Regions from separate parts of the Jannaschia sp. R86511 genome, predicted to be linked through region 2. Evidence: riboswitches for the same ligand, from Rfam matches in the RefSeq annotation. Region 2 holds a riboswitch; the other holds the start of a gene.
What was found. Region 2 has a riboswitch for S-adenosylmethionine ahead of SJY06_RS08425 (flavin reductase family protein). Riboswitches for the same ligand answer to the same signal wherever they lie in the genome.
Positions count from the first base shown of each region.

Region 1: it holds a riboswitch for S-adenosylmethionine, as region 2 does, so the genes downstream of both, SJY06_RS13245 (bifunctional o-acetylhomoserine/o-acetylserine sulfhydrylase) here and SJY06_RS08425 (flavin reductase family protein) in region 2, are expected to answer to the same signal.

Region 1 is NZ_JAXHCD010000001.1:2,817,986-2,821,497, forward strand. Features, by position in the region: gene SJY06_RS13230 (DUF4192 domain-containing protein) at 1-15, shown strand, start outside; gene SJY06_RS13235 (RNA polymerase sigma factor) at 144-839, shown strand; gene SJY06_RS13240 (hypothetical protein) at 824-1,402, shown strand; SAM riboswitch class IV at 1,489-1,601, shown strand; gene SJY06_RS13245 (bifunctional o-acetylhomoserine/o-acetylserine sulfhydrylase) at 1,638-2,954, shown strand; gene SJY06_RS13250 (homoserine O-acetyltransferase) at 2,983-3,512, shown strand, end outside.
Region 2 is NZ_JAXHCD010000001.1:1,753,045-1,756,556, reverse strand. Features, by position in the region: gene SJY06_RS08440 (isochorismate synthase MenF) at 1-484, shown strand, start outside; partial or broken gene SJY06_RS08435 (DivIVA domain-containing protein) at 559-795, shown strand; partial or broken gene SJY06_RS08430 (hypothetical protein) at 1,064-1,129, shown strand; SAM riboswitch class I at 1,228-1,320, shown strand; gene SJY06_RS08425 (flavin reductase family protein) at 1,480-2,019, shown strand; gene sfnG (dimethylsulfone monooxygenase SfnG) at 2,016-3,200, shown strand; gene SJY06_RS08415 (DUF2254 domain-containing protein) at 3,407-3,512, shown strand, end outside.

The sequences.
Region 1 (3,512 bases), 1.1 Mb from region 2:
GGCTGGTGGGGATGATCGGGGAGCGGGTACGGTCCGTGCGGACCCGGGTGCCGACGACCGTCCGCACCCTGCCCGGCGCCAGGTCGTCCCCGGTCCCGGGGCGTGCGCCCGCCGGGTCGACGCCGCACCCGACAGGAGGAGCGATGGCCAGCAACGCGAGCGGTCGCCCTGCGGGCGCCCGGGCCGGTGCGGCGGACGCCGCCGCGACCGGCCCGCGCGCGCCGGGCGACCCGCTGCCGGACCTGGCCGTGCTCACGACCTCGCCGCGCCGCCACGACCTGGCCGACCGGTCGGCCGCGTGCTTCCGGCGCTGGTGCGACGGGGACCCGCTGGCCAGCGCCGAGCTGGTCGCGCTGCTCACCCCGACCCTGTGGCACACGGCCCGGGCGTACCGCGTCGACGCGGCCACCGCCGAGGACGTGGTGCAGAACGCCTGGATGGCCCTGGCGCGACGCCGGGACCAGGTCCGCGACCCGCAGGCCGTCCTGGCCTGGCTGCTGGTCACCGTGCGCCGGGACGCCGCCCGCACCGCCGCCGCGGCCCGGGTCTCGGTCGCCGACCCCGAGCCGCTGCTGTCGGTGCGGGCCGACCCCGCGCCCGGCCCGGCCGCCACGGTCCTGGACGACGACCGCGCCCGACGGCTGTGGGACGCGGTGGGGCGGTTGTCCGAGCGCTGCCAGCGGCTGCTGCGGGTGGTGGCCTTCTCCGACCGGCCGGACTACGCGTCCCTGTCCGTCGACCTGGGCATGCCCATGGGAAGCATCGGGCCCACCCGCGGCCGGTGCCTCAAGAAGCTCCGCGAGCACCTGGGGGAGGAGTCGCAGTGGTCGACGACCTGAACCACGAGGTGGACCACGGGGGCGGAGGGGACCCCGAGGAGCGTGGTGGCGCCAGCGCCGTGCCCGACCAGGCCCGGCGGGTCGACGGCCCGGGCGCCCCGGAGCAGCTGGCCGGTGAGCTGCGGCAGATGTGGGAGCGGCTGGACCCGGTGCCGGCCGGTCTGGCCGAGCGGGCGGTCTTCGCCCTCGAGGTCGGGTCGTTCGGCCCGGACGACCTGGACACCGAGCTGGAGCTCATGCGGCTGCAGCAGAGCGACCTCGCCGGCGCGGGGGCCCGCGGCGACGACGCGGTCCGCACGGTGACCTTCGGCAGCGAGTCCATGACGGTGATGCTCGCCATCAGCGACGTCGACGGCGGGCACCGGATCGACGGCTGGGTGGCGCCCGGCGGGCGACGGGGCATCGAGGTCCGCACGGCCGGCGGCTCCAGCCGTGAGGAGTGCGACGAGACGGGGCGGTTCGCGCTGGCCTTCGTCCCGCCGGGGCACTTCCAGCTGGTGCTCGTCGGCGAGGGCACGGGTGAGGCCGCCCGGGCCGTCGTCACGCCCGCTCTGACCCTCTAGGCGTCGGCCCACCGGCTGGGCCTTCCAGGGGTCCCGTCATCCGGACGCCTGGCGGGCCGACGACGCCGTGTCGTAGTCTCACGGCAGGTCATGAGCACCAGCGTCAAGCCCCGGCTCGCTGGTCGGCAACCCTCCTCCGCGGTGGGGTGCCCCGGGTGAGGACCTGGTCGTCACCGACCGGTGGCGGCAAGCGCGGGCCCCTCGGGGCCCCGGTGACCACGGGAGGTCCACCCCAGTGAACGACGCCTGGTCCTTCGAGACCCGCCAGATCCACGCCGGCCAGCAGCCCGACCCCACCACCGGGGCCCGGGCGCTGCCCATCTACGCCACCACGTCGTACACGTTCTCGAGCACCCAGCACGCGGAGGACCTCTTCGCGCTCAAGGAGTTCGGGAACATCTACACCCGGATCATGAACCCGACCCAGGACGCGGTCGAGCAGCGCATCGCGAGCCTGGAGGGCGGCGTGGGGGCGCTGCTGCTGTCCAGCGGGCAGGCCGCGGAGACCGTCGCGCTGCTCAACGTGGCCGAGGCGGGCGACCACGTCGTGTCCAGCCCCCGGCTGTACGGCGGGACGTACAACCTCTTCCACTACACCTTCCCCAAGCTGGGCATCGAGGTCTCGTTCGTCGAGGACCCCGACGACCTGGACAGCTGGCGGGCCGCGGTCCGGCCCAACACCAAGGCGTTCTTCGGCGAGACGATCTCCAACCCCTACCAGGACGTGCTCGACATCGAGGGCGTGGCCGCGGTGGCCCACGAGGCCGGTGTCCCGCTGGTGGTGGACAACACCGTCGCGACCCCGTTCCTGATCCGCCCGCTGGAGTGGGGCGCCGACGTCGTCGTGCACTCCGCGACCAAGTTCCTCGGCGGGCACGGCACGGCCGTGGCCGGCGTGATCGTCGACGGCGGCCGCTTCGACTACACGGCCCAGCCCGAGCGGTTCCCCGGCTTCAACACCCCCGACCCCAGCTACAACGGCCTGGTCTACGGCCGGGACCTCGGGGTCGGCAGCCCGCTGGGGGCCAACCTGTCCTACGTCCTCAAGGCCCGGGTCCAGCTGCTGCGCGACATGGGTTCGGCCGTGAGCCCGTTCAACGCGTTCCTCGTCGCCCAGGGCCTGGAGACGCTGAGCCTGCGGATGGAACGGCACGTGCAGAACGCGCGCGCCGTGGCCGAGTGGCTGCAGGGCCGGGACGAGGTCGAGCGGGTGGCCTACGCCAGCCTGCCCGGCAACCGCTGGCACGAGCGCGCCGAGCGCTACGCGCCGCGCGGGTCCGGCTCCGTGCTCGCCTTCGAGATCGTCGGTGGGGTGGACGCGGGCCGGCGGTTCGTGGAGGCCCTCGAGCTGCACAGCCACGTGGCCAACATCGGCGACGTCCGCAGCCTGGTCATCCACCCCGCCTCGACCACGCACAGCCAGCTCAGCGTGGCCGAGCAGCTGGCCAGCGGGGTCACCCCGGGCCTGGTGCGGCTGTCGGTCGGCCTGGAGCACGTGGACGACATCCTCGCCGACCTCGAGGCGGGCTTCCGGGCGGCCAAGGGCGCCTGAGGTGGTCGTGTGGCGTGAGGGGGACCCGGTGGGCGGGCGCAGGTTCGTCGCGCTCGGCCCGCTGCCCACCGAGTCCGGCGTCGTGCTGCCGGACGTCAAGGTGGCGTACGAGTGCTGGGGCACGCCCCGGACCGGACCGGACGGCAGCATCAGCAACGCGGTGCTCGTCCTGCACGCCCTGACGGGTGACTCCCACGTCGTCGGCCCGGCCGGCCCGGCCCACCCCTCGCCCGGTTGGTGGGGCGGCGTGGTCGGCGACGGCCTCGCCCTGGACACGCGGCGCTGGTTCGTGGTGGCGCCGAACGTGCTCGGCGGCTGCCAGGGCACGACGGGTCCCGGCAGCCCCGCCCCGGACGGCCGGGCCTGGGGCAGCCGGTTCCCGCACGTCACCGTCCGCGACCAGGTGGCCGTCGAGGCGGCGCTGGCCGACCGGCTCGGCGTCCGCCGCTGGGCGCTGGTGGCCGGCGGGTCGATGGGGGGCATGCGGGCGCTGGAGTGGGCGGTGGGCCGACCGGACCGGGTGGCCGCCCTCACGGTCCTGGCCAGCACGGCCGCCGC
Region 2 (3,512 bases):
GGCCCGCTCCAGCAAGGACCTGGGCGAGCACGAGTACGCCGTGCGCAGCGTGGTGGAGGCGCTCAGCCCGTTCTGCGCCGGCACCAACGTCCCCGAGGCGCCGTTCGTGCTGCACCTGGCCAACGTCATGCACCTGGCCACCGACGTGACCGGGGTGCTGCGCGACGACGTGTCCAGCCTGCACCTGGCGGCCGCGCTGCACCCCTCGGCCGCCGTGTGCGGCACCCCGACCCGGGCCGCGGCGGCCCTCATCGCCGACCTGGAGGGCATGGACCGCGGCCGCTACGCCGGGCCGGTGGGCTGGCTGGACGCGGCGGGCGACGGCGAGTGGGGCATCGCGCTGCGCTGCGGGCAGCTGAGCGACGACGCCCGCGAGATCCGGCTGTTCGCCGGCTGCGGCATCGTCGAGGGCTCCGACCCGGCCGCCGAGCTGGCGGAGTCGACGGCCAAGTTCGTGCCGATGCGGGACGCCCTCGGCGGCTGAGCCGTCAGGGTGAGGGGCGCACCGCTACTCGTCGACGACCCTGCTGCCCGCCCACGCAGACGAGAGGATGCACCGTGGCCACCACAGCAGCCTCGGTCCGCGCGCGGACCTTCACCCGGACGAGGTGGCGGGAGGGCTACGTCGCCGACGAGGTCGACGCGTTCCTGGAGCGTGTCGCCCGCACCCTCGAAGCCGGTCCCGCCGGCTCCGACCCCGTCGACGCGGACACGGTCGTGCAGGTGCGGTTCTCGCCCACGAAGTTCCGGGCCGGCTACGACCAGGACGAGGTGGACGACTTCCTGGACGAGGTCGTGACCACCCTGCGACAGGTGCCGCCGGGCGGACAGACGCCCTCCGTCGGGACCGCGCCGCGAGTGATCTTGACCAGCACGGACGCCTCGTCGCGGCGCTTCGACGAGGTGCGGTACCGCGAGGGCTACGTCCGGGCCGAGGTCGACGCCTTCATGGCCGTGCTCGTCACCGCCCTGGCGGCCGGCGAGAACGGCGGGCGGTCGCAGGACCACCTGCACCGCCGTCGTCACCACACGGTTCGGCGCCAGCCGGAGCAAGGGCTACGACCAGGACGAGGTGGACGACTTCCTGGACGAGGCCGTGGCCGCGCTGCGGTGGCACGAGGGCCGCTGAGCCGTCCGGCACCCTTCCGGGTGGTCCGCGTCCCATGGGGCGAGACAGAACCGCCAGGGTCTGGACACGACGACGTCCGGTCTGTCACGGTCTTGCTGCAACCATCCAGAGCGACCGAGAGACCTGGCTCGTAGACGTCGCAGCAACCCCCCGGCAACGGGTGCGGGTGCTTCCGCCAGGACCGATGGAGGAACACCTGATGTGCAGCACCCCTCTGGTCCGGCGACGCGCCGTGGACCTGTCCCGCACCTGCTCCGCGGTCTGTCCGTCCTGACGTCACGACGCACCAGGACCTGACCCCCGACCGCACGAACCCCGGCGCCACCAGGCCCGGGACGAAGGAGCCTCCCGTGACCACCACCCCCCTCCGGGGTGGACCTGCGGTGGACCTCCGGCGCGCGTTCCGCCTCGACGCCTCCAGCGTCTGGGTCGTGACCTCCGCGCACGAGGGTTCACCCGTCGGGTTCACCGCCGTGTCCGTCGCCTCGGTGTCGATCTCGCCGCCGCTGCTGTCGTTCAACGTGTCCCGCACCTCCTCCAGCCTGGCCACGCTGCTGCGCTCGGGGCACTACGCCGTCCACCTGCTGTCCCACGACCAGGAGGACGTGGCCCGGCGTTTCGCGGCCGACGCGTCCCGCCGCTTCGCCGACCCGACCACCTGGTCCTGGGCGCACGACGGCCTGCCGCAGGTGCACGGCGTCGTCACCCGGGTGTCCGGTGCCGTGCTGCGCCTCGTCGACGCGGGCGACTCCCTGCTCGTGCTGGGCGAGGTGCACGACGTCCTGGACCACGGCCACGGCACCGCCGTCCCGTCCCCCCTGGTCCACCACGACCGGACCTACACCCGCACCGCGGCCCCGGCCGCCCACCTCGCAGGAGCCGTCGCATGAGCACGTCCACCCCGACCGACGCCACCGAGCCGCTGCGGTTCGCCTACTGGGTGCCGAACGTGTCCGGCGGCCTGGTCGTGTCCACGCTGCCGCAGCGGACCGACCACTCCCCCGCCTACAACGTCGACACGGCCCGGGCGGCCGAGGCGGCGGGGTTCGACTACGCCCTGACCCAGGTCCGCTACGGCGCGTCGTACGGCGCCGACTCCCAGCACGAGTCGACGTCGTTCTCGCTCGCCCTGCTGCTGGCCACCGAGCGGCTCAAGGTCATCGCCGCCGTGCACCCCTACTTCTGGCAGCCGACGGTGCTGGCCAAGTGGGCCGCCACGGCGCAGGAGCTGACCGGGGGCCGGTTGGCGCTGAACGTGGTGTCCGGCTGGTTCAAGGGCGAGGCGCTGAGCCTGGGCGCGACCTGGCTGGAGCACGGCGAGCGCTACCGGCAGTCGGAGGAGTTCATCGACGTGCTGCGCGGGGCGTGGACCACCGACGACTTCACGTACCGGGGCGACTACTTCCGGACCCGGGACCTGACCTTCCGGCCCCGACCGGACGTGCTGCCCGAGGTGTTCCAGGGCGGCAACTCGACCGACGCCCGCCACATGGCCGGCCGGGTGAGCGACTGGTACTTCATGAACGGCGGCGGGTTCGAGCAGGTGTCCGAGCAGGTGTCGGAGGTCGGCGGGTACGCGGCCGACAACGGCCGCAGGATCCGGTTCGGCCTGAACGGCTTCGCGGTGGTGCGCGACACCGAGGCCGAGGCGCGGCAGGTGGTCGAGGACATCGTCTCCCACGCCGACGTGGCCAAGGTCGAGGGCTTCCGCGATGCCGTGCGGCAGGCCGGCCGGTCGACCGGTGACGGCAAGGGGATGTGGGCCGACAGCGACTTCAAGGACCTGGTGCAGTACAACGACGGCTTCCGCACCGGGCTCGTCGGCACCCCGGAGCAGGTGGCCCGGCGCGTGCTCGCCTACAAGCTGATCGGCGTGGACCTGCTGCTGCTGGGGTTCCTGCACGTGCGCGAGGAGGTGCAGGCCTTCGGCGAGCGCGTCATCCCGCTGGTGCGCGAGCTCGAGCGCGAGGTGGCCGGCCTCGCGGACCCGGTGTCGCACCTGGGGCTGACCGACGAGCTGGCCCACGCGCTGGCGGCCGTGCGGCAGCCGGGTGTCGTCGTGCCCGCCTGAGAGCCCGGTCGCGGGACGGGCGGGCCGATGGGGGCGCCGACCCCGTCCGTCCCGCGACCTGGCTCCCCAGGCGAGGTCCGCGGCGGCGAGCACCGGACACCTCCGGGCGGCCGGGCCCGCACGTCGCCGGGTCGTTGCTGGCACCCTGACGGGATGACGGTGCAGGCGCGACGCGGCCCGACGGGCCCTGCCGGCCCGCTCGGGCCGTGAGGCGGTTCCGCCTGGCGCACCACCTGCGCACCAGCCTGTGGGTGGTGCCGGTCGTGTGCGTCCTGGCGGGGGTGGGGTCCTCCCTGCTGACCACCTGGGTGG